2 linked regions of the Rhodopseudomonas palustris genome follow. The protein of the gene in region 1 interacts with the protein of each later gene in a pairwise test. Links are inferred from orthologs where the notes say so. Each region holds a gene or a part of one and is shown in the gene's direction. Other genes may lie near its edges.

Evidence for each region. Proteins that work in one complex are often made in the same cells at the same time.
Region 2: the proteins of rlmB (region 1) and SR870_RS06985 interact in binary tests that used the Escherichia coli proteins (3 or more experiments, as listed by UniProt). The link is inferred for Rhodopseudomonas palustris from one-to-one orthologs.

The regions. Positions count from the first base shown.
Region 1 is NZ_CP140155.1:1,942,298-1,949,942, forward strand. The notes cover bases 2,791-5,615. They hold rlmB (23S rRNA (guanosine(2251)-2'-O)-methyltransferase RlmB), read left to right. Parts: upstream 2,791-3,704; coding sequence 3,705-4,526; downstream 4,527-5,615. Other genes in these bases: SR870_RS08765 (TolC family outer membrane protein), read right to left, coding at 2,791-3,010; SR870_RS08780 (hypothetical protein), read right to left, coding at 4,591-5,133; SR870_RS08785 (hypothetical protein), read right to left, coding at 5,195-5,615. In the rest of the region: SR870_RS08760 (type I secretion system permease/ATPase), read right to left, coding at 1-1,257; more of SR870_RS08765, read right to left, coding at 1,439-2,790; more of SR870_RS08785, read right to left, coding at 5,616-5,689; SR870_RS08795 (sodium:solute symporter), read right to left, coding at 6,220-6,333; SR870_RS08800 (outer membrane protein), read right to left, coding at 6,709-7,422; SR870_RS08805 (hypothetical protein), read right to left, coding at 7,643-7,645. UniProt on the Escherichia coli protein: Specifically methylates the ribose of guanosine 2251 in 23S rRNA.
Region 2 is NZ_CP140155.1:1,561,998-1,566,766, reverse strand. What follows is about bases 1-2,977. They hold SR870_RS06985 (NAD(P)H-hydrate dehydratase), read left to right. Parts: upstream 1-727; coding sequence 728-2,227; downstream 2,228-2,977. Other genes in these bases: SR870_RS06980 (multicopper oxidase family protein), read right to left, coding at 2,276-2,977; SR870_RS06990 (P-II family nitrogen regulator), read right to left, coding at 1-314. Outside these bases: more of SR870_RS06980, read right to left, coding at 2,978-3,604; tig (trigger factor), read left to right, coding at 3,990-4,769. UniProt on the Escherichia coli protein: Bifunctional enzyme that catalyzes the epimerization of the S- and R-forms of NAD(P)HX and the dehydration of the S-form of NAD(P)HX at the expense of ADP, which is converted to AMP.

The DNA.
Region 1 (7,645 bases):
CACGCCGACCACCACCAGCAGCAGGCTGCAGAGCTGGCTGGCGACGCTCGCCGCGGTCATCGCCAGCGAGGCCCAGAACTGCACGTCCTCGCTGGAGCGCGCCGTCGCCGCGACCGAACGTTCCCACACCGTCTGCACCCGGCTCTCGCCGGCCACGGCGCGGACGGTCTCGATGCCGTTCAGCGACTCGACCAGAATGCCATGGCGGGCCGCCGACTCCGCCTGCATCCGCCGCATTGCCTTGTCGAGCGGACGCTGGATCAGCAGGCCGACGATGATCATCACCGGCAGCATCGCCAGCGGAATCCAGCCGAGCGGTCCGGCGATCATGAACAGCACCGCGATGAACAGGATCGCGAACAGCATGTCGGTGGCCGACACCACGGTGCCGGAGGTGAAGAACTCCCGCACCGAGTCGAAGTCGCGCATCTGGTTGGCGAGGATGCCGACCGAGGGCGGGCGCTTGTCCATCTTCAGCGCCATCACGTGCTCGAAGATCCGGGCCGCCAGAACGACGTCGATCTTCTTGCCGGTCATGTCGATGATCCGGCTGCGCACCACCTTGAGCAGGAAATCGAACGCGATCGCGAGCCCAAGGCCGATGCCGAGCGCGACCAGCGACGGGATCGCACCATTCGGGATCACGCGGTCGTACACGCTCATCGTGAACAGCGGCGCCGCCAGCGCCAGGATGTTGACGATGAAGGCGGCGATCGCGACGTGCGCATAGTTGGCCCCGAACCGGCCGACCACCGACCAGAACCAGTGCGACTTCGGCAGATCGCCGCTCGCCACCGCCCGCGGATCGGCGACCGTCGCCGGCCTCACGAAGTAAGCGAAGCCGGAATATTGCGCGGCGACGGCCTCGAGACGCTCCGCGGCCTGGGCATCGCCGTGCGACGGATCGACCACGACCAGCCGCCCGGCGCCATCGATGCTCAGCAGGATCCGGGTCGAACCGTCGTGCAGCATCAGCACGCAGGGCAGCACCAGCGCCGGAATGTCCTGCAGCGGACGCTCTATGAGCTGGGCTTCGAGCCCGGCGCGCTGCGCTGCGCGCTCGTAGAGACCGACAGTGAGAATGCCACGTTCGAGCGGCAGGCCGGACAACAGCGCACTGCGGCTGAGCGCGCGTCCGTGATGCGAGGCGAGAAACAGCAGACTGTCGCTCAACGGATCCGGGTGCGACGCCAGCGCGCTCGGGGGCGTCGTGGACGAAGCTCCAGTGAGATCGAAGTCTGAGGACTGAATATTCACCGACGCCTCGGGTTTCAGAGAGCCCGCCCCACAAGGCTCTCGCCAGCACGATTGCTGTTGATTTGTATTAGCCGAAAATCTGCATTTACCAGCCGTAACCTACGTCGTCTGCGTAACGAACTGATGTTAGGGTAAACTGCGGCGTTCCGCCGGGCGGCAGGCTAAGCGCGCCTGCCGGTCGTTACTTCGCGGCTGACGCGTTGCGACCATAAGTCCCGGCGGCAACGAACAGCGCGCTGCTCTCGGCAACCTCGTGCGAAGCCCAGCGATCGTCGAAATTGATCACGGTCGGCAGCTTCGGCGGCCCGTTGAAATAGAACCCGAACAGTTGCACAGGCGGCACCGTGCTGAGCGGCTCCGGACCGGGCGACGGAGCCGCCAGCCGGATCGGCGCGAGCTTGTAGCCGATGAAGCCGCTCGGATGCACGTCGACCAGCTCGGTCTCGGGCGGATGGCCGGTTTTCAGATAGTTCAGCATCTGCCCCATCGTGGCGAGAAGCTGATAATCGGCGAACACCGCGACGCCGCGCGCCGAGATCAAGGACACGTTGGCGTTGAAATACTGGTTCTGCGAGTTGAGCAGGTCGATCAGCGTGCGCTGGCCGAGCTCGTATTCCTTGTTGTAGGCGATGAAGGTGCGGCGCGCGGCCTCGACATCGCGCACCAGCGCGGCGACTCGATCATTTGTGATGGTCCGCGCCGCCCAGGCCTTGTCGATCGACTCGAGCGCATCACGCTGCAGGCGAGCCTGGCGCTGCTGCTGCTCGATCATCCGCTGCGCGGCTTCTTCCCGCCGCCAGCTGCTCTGACCGCCGTTGAAGATGTCCCAGGATGCCACCAGCTTGCCGCTGACCTGATCGTACTGATTGTTGTAGAGGATCGACTCCTTGCCGCGCGACGCCCGCCCTTCCAGCGACAACGTCGGCAGGAACGCGCCGGTGGTGGCGTCGAAGCCGCGCTTCGCCGCCACAACGTCGGCTCCGGCAGCGCGGAGCGTCGGATTGAACTTGTAGGCGACGTCGAGCGATGCGGCCTTGTTCTTCGGCATCTCCGGGAGGCGGCCGGGGAAGCGCAGATTGTACGGCTCTAGGCCGACGACCTTGCGGAATTTAGCGCGTGCGGTCTCGAGGCTGAGACGGAACTCCGCGGCCACGGCCTGTGCTGCGGCGACGCGTTCTTCGGCCTGCTGGGTGTCGCCCTCGCCGGCCCGTCCGCCTTCGAAACGCGCCAACACGTTCTTGCGCAGCTCGAGATGGACCCTGAGGTTCTGTTCGGCGAGCCCCACCAGCCGGGTATAGCGCACCACGTCGATATAAGCTTCGGCGGCGTCGAGTCCGATCAGCTCGGTGCGCTCCAGCACCCGAAATGCCGCGGCATCGACGCGGGCCGCCTGCCGCCACACTTCGTTGATCGAGGCAAATCCGTCGAACAGCAATTGCCGCACGACGACGCCGGCCTGGCGCCCGCGCAGATAAACGTCGTTATTGAGCGGCTCCGGCGAGACGTATTGCTTCAGCATCTCCGGGCCGGCGCTGGCTTCGAGCCGGACCTGCGGTAGCAGCGTCCCCTGGCTCTGCCTCATCTCGGCTTCCGTCGCGCGCCGGTTGGCTGCCGCCTCGCCCACTCCAGGATTGGTCTTCACGGCCTGGTTGATGGCGTCCAAGATCGTGAACGGCTCCGCCGCAAAGGCGGCGGTACTGGAAACCAGACCGACAACGGCTGCAGCGAGAGCTATTTGAGCGATTTTGAACATGGAACCAGTGCTAACAATGTTGAAAACCGCACGCAAGTGGTGTGGCGATGAGGTGGCGAAATGAGGTCGAGGTGTGGCAGAATCGAGACTCGCCCCTTAACCATTTGAAATTCATAAGAGAATGCTGAACTCGGAAACTACCAGGGGATTTTGCATTCACCTCGAACGGGAAATTTTCGCGCAGGGGGCCTGGTCGGTTCCATTGGCGCAGCTTGTCCGCTCCCCGGCAGGGAAGCGAAAGATGCGGGAGCGGCTTCCCTAAGGATCAGACGCGGGGGCACTATCCGAAGGAGTATTCGCCGACGTGGCGACGGCGCGGTCGGCAAGGTCATTCTGACCGGCAAGGTGCCGCGCCGGATCGTCGGCGTGATGCAGCAGCAGAGCGGCTCTGTGATTTCAATAAGATGATTGGTGGGGGAGGCAGGACTCGAACCTGCGAAGCCATAAGGCGGCTGATTTACAGTCAGCTCCCTTTGCCACTCGGGACACTCCCCCGCCCGTGCCGCCGGCCGAACGCCTTTGGCAGGCAAAACCGGAACCGGACAGCCGCAGCGAGCCCGCGGGCGGGCCTGCAACGCGGCGCGGTTATGGGCGATGCGGCCCCCTCAAGTCAACCAATCACATGACAATTTCTTGGGCCAATAGGCGGCATGACCAAATTGCCTTGCGCGCGGCCGCGTGGGACAAGCGCGCGATGAGTCCGAAAGAGCGAAATCCGCGGTTTCAGCGCCGCGACAATCTGGATCGCGGCCGACCGCAGGGATCGGGCGGGCGCCACGGCGCGCGCGAGCGTGATCCCGACGGTCCGGCGATCCTGTATGGCTGGCACACCGTCACCGCCGCGCTGGCCAATCCCGCGCGCCGCATCCGCAAGCTGTGGCTGACCGAGAACGCCGCGCGAAAGCTCGCCGACGAGAACATCGACACAAGGGTGACGCCCGAGATGGTGCGCCCCGGCGACATCGACCGGCGGCTCGGGCCGGACGCGGTGCATCAGGGCATGCTGGCGGAAGCCGATCCGCTCGACTCGCCGCGGATCGACACCCTGCCCGAGGACGGCATCGTGTTGGTGCTCGACCAGATCACCGATCCGCACAATGTCGGCGCGATCATGCGCTCGGCCGCGGCGTTCGCCGTCAAGGCGATCGTCACCACCGCGCGGCACAGCCCGGAGGCGACCGGCGTGCTGGCGAAATCGGCCTCGGGCGCGCTGGAGCTGGTGCCGCTGGTGCTGGTGACCAACCTCGCCCGCGCGCTGACTGAGCTCGAGGACCGCGGCTTCCTCACCGTCGGGCTCGACAGCGAAGGCAGCGCCGACCTCGCCGCAGTCGAGCTGCGGCAACCGCTGGCGCTGGTGCTCGGCGCCGAGGGCAAGGGCCTGCGCCAGCTCACGCGCGAAACGTGTAGCGTCGTGGCGCGGCTCGACATGCCGGGCGCGATCAAGAGCCTCAACGTCTCCAACGCCGCCGCGCTGGCGCTGTATATCGGCGCCAGCCGGCTCGGGCTGATGCGCTGACGTGAAACGCGGACGCCCGCCCGCATCGCTGCGGACGGGCGCCCTGCCCTCGCCCGAAAGGCGATCAGTAATAGCGGCGCGGCGGCGCGTGATGGCGGTGATGGCTGCGCGGTCCGTGTGCATGGCGCGGCGCGCCGTAATGCCCGCGCATCATTGCGCGATGGTGCATGCCGTGGCGATGATGATGCCGGGCGTGGCGGCGGCCGTAGCTGTAGACCACCGGGCCCATCGCCGGCGCGCCGGCATATTGATGCGTCATCGCGTCGGCATAGACGCCGCCGGTGTAGGCCGAACCGGTGCGCCACACCGAGATGGCGCGGTTGTCGTAATACGGCGCCGGCGCGAAATTGCCCGGGCCGGTATAGGTCGGGCCCTGATTGACGTAGTAATAGCGCGTCGGGTCCGGCAGTCGCTCGAACGCCGCGGAGCCGTAGCCATAACCGTAGCCGTAGTCATACGGCACATAGGCCGCGGAACCGCAGCCGCTGACCGCGCCGCAGGGCGCGCAGGCGCCCGCGAACACGCCGCCGCCGCAAGCCAGCGCCGGCGCGGCGCTCACCGTCACGACGGCGATCGCCGCGACCAATCCCGACATCATCTGACGCATGTTACTCTCTCCTACAGGGCTCTTTTCTTGGTTGGTCTCGACGCGGCGCAGCTCGAAGGTCCTAGCCTCGCGGTCTGCGGTAGTTGGGCTCGACGGGCAGCCGCCCTCCGCCCTCGTCCAGCGGCGGCGCGATGATCACTTGCGGCGGATCCATCGGCAGCGGCGCTGCGGCGGGCTGCGGCGGACGCGATTCCACTTCCCAGGACTGGCGGAAACTCTCGGCCGGCTTCGGCAGCGGCCGGTTCGCCGGCGGCTCGATCTCGAGCCGGCCATAGCCGGGCAATCGATTCGAGCCGGGATAATAGTGCCCGACCTCGGGCAGGCGCACCGGGCGGCTGCCGTAGAAGGTCGGCTGCCGGTGCGTGCCGCGCTCCAGCCCCCAATCGCCCTCCACCACCGAATAGGACACGTCGCGGCCGTTGATGATGATCGGCACGCCGGGGCGGCCCGGAACGACGATGGCAAAGCCGCCGCTGTCGGCGAGCGCCGGCGCCGCGGTCAGGGACAGAAGCAGCATCGCCTGCGCGGCGCGCAGCGTGGGGCGTTTCATGGACATGACCCGATGCTAGTCGAAAAGCTTGGCGGATGGGTTAAGGCGCGGCGGCGGACTTCCGACAACCCTAACGCACGTGCCGGAATCCGCGTTCCATCGGCGGTCGTGCCGAGCGAATCGTTAACGGCGGCGCGCCCCGCGATGTCGAGGGAGACTGGTGCCGGCGGAGAGGATCGAACTCCCGACCTTCGGTTTACAAAACCGCTGCACTACCGCTGTGCTACGCCGGCATCGCCACGGGGGCGCGAGACAGCTAGCAGTGCGGGCGGGTCGGGACAAGTGTGCCGCCCGATTTTGCGGCCCCGGCGAGGCGGTGCCCGCGCGTCCGCCGTCGTCGCGGATCATCGGGAACGGATTGCTTCCCAGCGCTTTGAACGTGCATGAGCGACAAATTCGACGACCCGAGCCGCAAGGGCAACGAGCCCGCTCCGCTGCTGATGATCGCCGTCGCGGTGATCCCGCTGCTCGGCGTCGCGGCCTGGATGCTGTTCGGCTGACGCTGGGGCGCGTCCCCGAGGCCGCCTCGGCGAGCGCTAGCGCCGCGATGCGAGCGCTGCGGCGATGCGGCCCTGCACCACGACGCCGAGCCAGATCACCAGCGTGGACAGCGCGGCGGCGGCAATCACCAGAACATCGATCTGAGGCATGGGAATAGTCCTCTGTGGGCGTGCGGGCGATATCCGCACGCCCGGCCCCGGCCGGCCTTGATGCCGGTCAATCGTCGCGGCCATCGCCGGCCGACGTCAAAGCCAGCGGGCGAGCACGGCGAGGTTGACCGCGCAGGCCAGCAGCAGCGCCAGGATCAGGCCGATCGGCATCCCGTCGATGCGGGTTTTGGAGATCGTCGTCATGGCCGGAACATCGGGCGATTCTAGTTGCGGAGTCCCGGGCGATATTTTTCGCGGGATTTAACACTCGTTAACCTTCGATTCCCGCCGCCGGAGCCGTTCCCCTGACGGCAGAAGGCCGGCGCGAGGCCGGCCTTTCGTCCTAGGATTTCGGTCGGAATAGAGCGTCGTGCCCTAGTACTTCGCGACCGCGGGGCCGCCCCAGCCGAAGCGATAATTGATGCCGGCCTTGACGGTGTGGTCGTCGTTGCGGAACGTGGTGCCGACCATGTCGGCCGGACCGCTGGTGAAGGCGGTGTTGTCGAATTTGTAGTACTGATACTCGACCTTGGCGGACCAGCTCGGCGCGAACATGTATTCGAGGCCGGCGCCGACCGTGTAGCCATCGTTGCGGCTGCCCGACGTCGAATACGCCGCCGGAATGCCGCCTGCGGTGGCGACGCCGAGGCTGGAATCGCGGAAGGCGTAGCCGCCCTTGGCGTAGAGCAGCGCCGGGCCCCACGTATAGCCGAGCCGGCCGGTGACGGAGCCCAGACCGCGGGTGTTCTCGGTCGCGGTGCTACCCGCCGGAAACACCACGCCGGTGTTGTTCGACGCCATCCAGCTGTATTGCGCCTCGAGGCCGACCACCCAGTTCGGCGCGAACTGATAGTCGAAGCCGCCCTGCACGCCGCCCATGAAGCGGCCGGAATCGCTCTGGATGTTGTCGCTGCCGGCGAACGCGCCGCCGACATTGCCGCCGATGTAGAAGCCGGTCCAGTTGTAGACCGCCGCCGGCGCGGTGGCGGGCGGCGCCTTGGTGTAGGCCGGCCGCGGACCGAGATCGGCGGCGAAAGCCGGCGCACCGAGCACGCCGACCGCGACTGCGCTGAGCAGAAACTTCTTCATCGTCGTCCCTCGTCGTCTCGCGTTCGATATCGTCCCGCGTTCGGTGTCGTCCGATGTACTCAAAACAACGTGGCGCCAGTTTGGTTGCCCGGCGGCGAAGCCGCAGCAGGATCGAGCGCGACTGTGACCGCGCGCCAACCGCCGGGAACCCGCGTTGCGATCCTCGAAATAGCTTCGACGGTCGACAGATTAGTCGCGGCGGATCGCGATTTGGTCGGGCCTA
Region 2 (4,769 bases), 380 kb from region 1 along the record:
CCCGTCCTGATGCGGATGGCTTCTTCGATATTGGAGACGAAGATCTTGCCGTCGCCGATGCGGCCGGTCTGGGCGGCACGACGAATGGCGTCGATGGCCTTTTCGACCAGATCGTCGGCGATTACGATCTCGATTTTGACTTTCGGGAGGAAGTCCACGATGTATTCCGCGCCGCGATAGAGCTCCGCGTGGCCCTTCTGCCGGCCGAAGCCCTTGGCTTCGGTGACGGTGATACCCTGCAATCCGACTTCCTGAAGCGCTTCCTTGACCTCGTCGAGCTTGAACGGCTTGATGATGGCTTCGATCTTCTTCACTTAGACTCTCCCCGGACTTCCCACGTGACTCGGCAGTTGTATGACAGATTGCGCGGCGCTGCGCAGTGGATCGATGACACCGCGGGCCGAATGGGTGAGCAGCTCCGTCTGCGGTCCGGACATGCCTGAAAACCGGAGACGGTCGCGCGCAGACCCCGCCGAGATCGGCGAGCGCGGGAGATCGAAACATGGCTTCCGTAAAAGCAGGGTCCATGCCAAGTTGCCAATATGGCTGATTATGGAGCGTTATCAGATTATTAAGAGCGCGTCCGCGTAGACTTTGGAGACTCGCGGTGATCGCGTCTGACTAATGATGAGGCGATCAGCTTATTATATGTGCATTCGATGGGGCGGTGTGGGCGCGTTCGGGCGCCTGCTGCCTTTGTGTGAGGCGAGAGTACTGGGAATTGGGCATGGAGCTGTTGACGCCGGCTGAAATGGACCGCGCAGACCTGCTGACGATCGCCTGGGGTTCATCCGGCTTCGCCTTGATGCTGCATGCCGGGAGGCACGTCGCGCAGGCTGCGATCGAACTGGCCGAGACCGGGCCGATCCTGGTGATCGCCGGTCCCGGCAACAATGGCGGCGACGGCCTGATCGCGGCCACCGAACTGGTGGCGCTCGGCCGTACCGTCCACGTCATGCTGCTCGGCGAACGCGACGCGCTGAAGGGCGATGCGGCGCTGGCGGCGCGGGAATGGAAGGGGCCGTTGCTGCCGTTCCTGCCGCAATCGATCGGGACGCCGTCGCTGATCATCGACGCGCTGTTCGGCTCAGGTCTCAATCGGCCGGTGAAGGATCAGGCGCTGGAGATCATCGAGGCGGTCAACGCCACCGGCGTGCCGGTGCTGGCCGTCGATCTGCCGAGCGGCATCAACGGCGCCAGCGGCGCGGTGCTGGGCGCAGCGATCAAGGCGCGCGAGACGGTGACGTTCTTCCGCCGCAAACCGGGGCATCTGCTGGTGCCGGGGCGGCTGTATTGCGGCAAGCTGAAGGTCGCCGATATCGGCATCGATCCAGCGGTGCTCGACGAGATCAGGCCGCAGGCCTTCGAGAACGATCCGGATCTGTGGCTCCAGCATTTCCCGGTGCCGCGCGCCGACGGCCACAAATACGGCCGCGGCCATGCCGTGGTGATCTCCGGCGAAATGTCGCAGACCGGGGCGGCGCGGCTCGCTGCGCGCGGGGCGCTGCGGGCCGGTGCGGGGCTGGTGACGCTGGCGTCGCCGCGCGACGCGCTGGCGGTGAACGCCACGGCGCTGACCGCGGTGATGGTCCGGGCGATCGACACGCCGGAGGAATTGGCGGGGATGCTGGCGGACCGGCGGTTCAACGCGGTCGGCGTCGGTCCCGGCGCAGGCGTCGATGACCGGACTCGCGGCAATGTGCTGGCGGCGCTGGCCGCGGGCGCCGGCACGGTGCTCGACGCCGACGCGCTGACGGCCTTCGCGGGCAATCCCGAAGCGCTGTTCGAGGCGATCAAATCCGGCGCTAATCCACAGGTTATCCTCACCCCGCATGAGGGTGAATTCCCGCGACTCTTCAGTGATATGAGCAACAAAAATCCACTTCGCTCGAAACTCGAACGTGTCCGCGTAGCGGCGCAACGTTCCGGGGCCGTGGTGCTGCTCAAGGGGCCGGACACGGTGGTGGCGTCGCCGGACGGCCGCGCCGCGATCGCGTTCAACGCGCCGCCCTGGCTCGCCACCGCCGGAGCCGGCGACGTGCTGACCGGCATCATTACCGGGCTGCTGGCTCAGCGGGTGGCGGCGTTCGAGGCGGCCTGCATCGGGGTGTGGATGCACGGCGAGGCGGCCTGCGAGGCCGGGCCGGGGCTGATCGCGGAGGACCTGACCGAGACGCTGCCGGCAGTGACCCGGCGGGTGTATGACGGGCTCGGCATCGAATACTGAGGCCGGTTCCACGAAACCGTGGAGTTGGAGAGGCTTGGGCCTCGCAGCTCAGGTGACGAGGTAGCTCCGCAGCAACCGCGGCGCCGACCATTTCGCGGCGAAGGCTTCCATCAGCCACAGGCCGGGATGCTCGGCGGCGAAGGCGATGCGCTGGGTCTGGCCGGCGTCGATCGCCAGCGTGTCCAGCCAGAACGGCTTCCAGCCGTCGTCGAGCCGGTCGAGCAGCCGGAAATGATGGCCGTGCAGATGAAAGATCATCGGCATCGTCGCGCGGTTGACCAGCGCCAGCACCACCGTGCGGCCGCGCTTGACCTGGAACGCGGGGCCGGCGGCTGGGGAGAATTTGCCGGGCGCGAACCAGTCGAGCTGTCCCGGCGTCAGCGCGCCGAGCGGCAGCTCCACCCGCAGCGCCGAGCCGAGCGGAAGCTGCGCCGGCAGGCCGTTGTCGGGCAGCGGCGCGGGCAGTGGCCGCGGCGCGGGGCGCAGCGCCGGCTCGCTCGACGTGATAAGTCTCGCGATCGGCGTCGGCTTGCCGCCGTCGAGCAGCGTGATCGCCGAGGTCGAGCCCGGCGGCCTTGTGGCATCGAGCAGCACATCGACGCGGGTGCCGGGCGCCAGCACCAGGGTGCCGTTGCGCGCCAGGAAGGGTTCGGCCGGCTGGCTGTCGAGGGCGATCACCCGGACGTCGTGATCGTCGATTCTAAGAGCAATGACATTGCGCTGGCAGGCGTTGATGAAGCGGAGCCTGAACCGGCCATTGGCGCGCAGCGCGATGTCCGCGGTCGGCTTGCCGTTGATCGTGTAGAGCCATGGCGTATCGCCGGAATCGGTTCCGGCGGCGAGCGGCCGGCCGTCGCTGCCGAGCCTTGCATCCTCGATCAGCACGACCTCGTCGCCATCGACCTGCGGCGGCGTCGCCTCCTGCACCACCAGCGGCAGCGCCGGCATCGGCGCCGGGCCGCCGTCGGCGGTTAGGCGCAAATCGGCGAGCAGGGTGCCGGCGGAGCGCAGCGGCAGCACGAAACTGTCATTGCCGCCGGGCGGCACCGGCTGTCGGCCGATCAGCGGTTCGGCGGCGGCGACGCCATCGAGGCCGCGCCAGCTCAGCAGCGCCGGCTGCTTCAGCTCATTCTCGAACCGCACGGCAACCTCGTCGCCGCGCCGCAGCACGACGGTTTCGGCGAGCGCCAGCATCGGCCGCGCCACCGGCTCGCCGCCGGCTTTCAACACGGTGTTGCCGATGCTCGCGCGGAGCGTCAGGCTCTTGCGGGTCGCCGCCGTCTGGGCGGCACCAGGCAGCGGCAGGCCGGCGAGCGCGGCGCCGCCGAGGCCGGCGAGAAGGGTGCGGCGCGACAGCGGGAAGGGGGCGTTGGTCATCGTCGATGCGGACCATGTTCGGGCCGCGCTGTCCACTGCGGCGGGCCGCCGCGGAAGCCGCAGTGCAGCGGGATTTTCTTGATGCACAACCTATATGTCATGTTATAAGCCCGCCGCCCGCGGCATCGCGGCCGGACATGATGCTCTTCGCGGGCGTGGCGGAATTGGTAGACGCGCTGGATTTAGGTTCCAGTGACGAAAGTTGTGGGGGTTCGAGTCCCTCCGCCCGCACCACGCAAGTGCTCTTGCTCATGACGCATTTCCGGTGGGCCGGGTCCGCAGGGACACGCGCCCGCCAAGCCACCGGTGCAGGCGAGACGCCGCGCATCGCAACACTCGACACCTCCAGCCGCCCGGCTGGGTCACACGGAAGAAGATCGACGCCATGCAGGTCAAGGAAACCGTCGCCGACGGGTTGAAGCGCGAATTCGAAGTCAATGTCCCGGCTGCGGACATCGACGCCCAGGTCGACGCGCGTCTGGTCGACCTGAAGGACAAGGTGAAGCTCAATGGCTTCCGTCCCGGCAAGGTCCCGGTCAGCCATCTGAAGCGCGTCTATGGCCGCTCGGTTGCCGCCGAGACCATCGACAAGCTGGTGCGCGAGACCAATGACGGCATCTTCGCCGAGCGCGGCTTCCGCCTCGCCACCGAGCCGAAGATCACGATGCCGCAGGATCAGAAAGTGGTCGAGGACATCCTCGCCGGCAAGTCGGACCTGAACTATACGGTCGCGATCGAAGTCGTGCCGACGATCGAACTGGCCGACTTCAAGAGCTTCTCGGTCGAGAAGCCGGTGGTCGAGGTTTCGGATTCCGACGTCGACGACGCGATCAAGCGGATCGCCGAGGCCAACCGCGCTTACGCCGAGAAGGCAGAGGGCGCCAAGGCCGAGACCGGCGACCGCGTCACGGTGTCGTTCAAGGGCACGATCGACGGTGTCGCGTTCGACGGCGGCACCGGCGAAGACATTCCGGTGGTGATCGGCTCGAACAGCTTCATCCCGGGCTTCGAGGACCAGCTCGTCGGCATCGGCGTCGGCGAGACCCGCACCATCAAGGTGTCGTTCCCGGCCAATTACGCCAGCGAGACGCTGGCCGGCAAGCCGGCCGAGTTCGAGACCACGGCGACCAAGGTCGAGGCGCCGCAGGACGTCACCATCGACGAC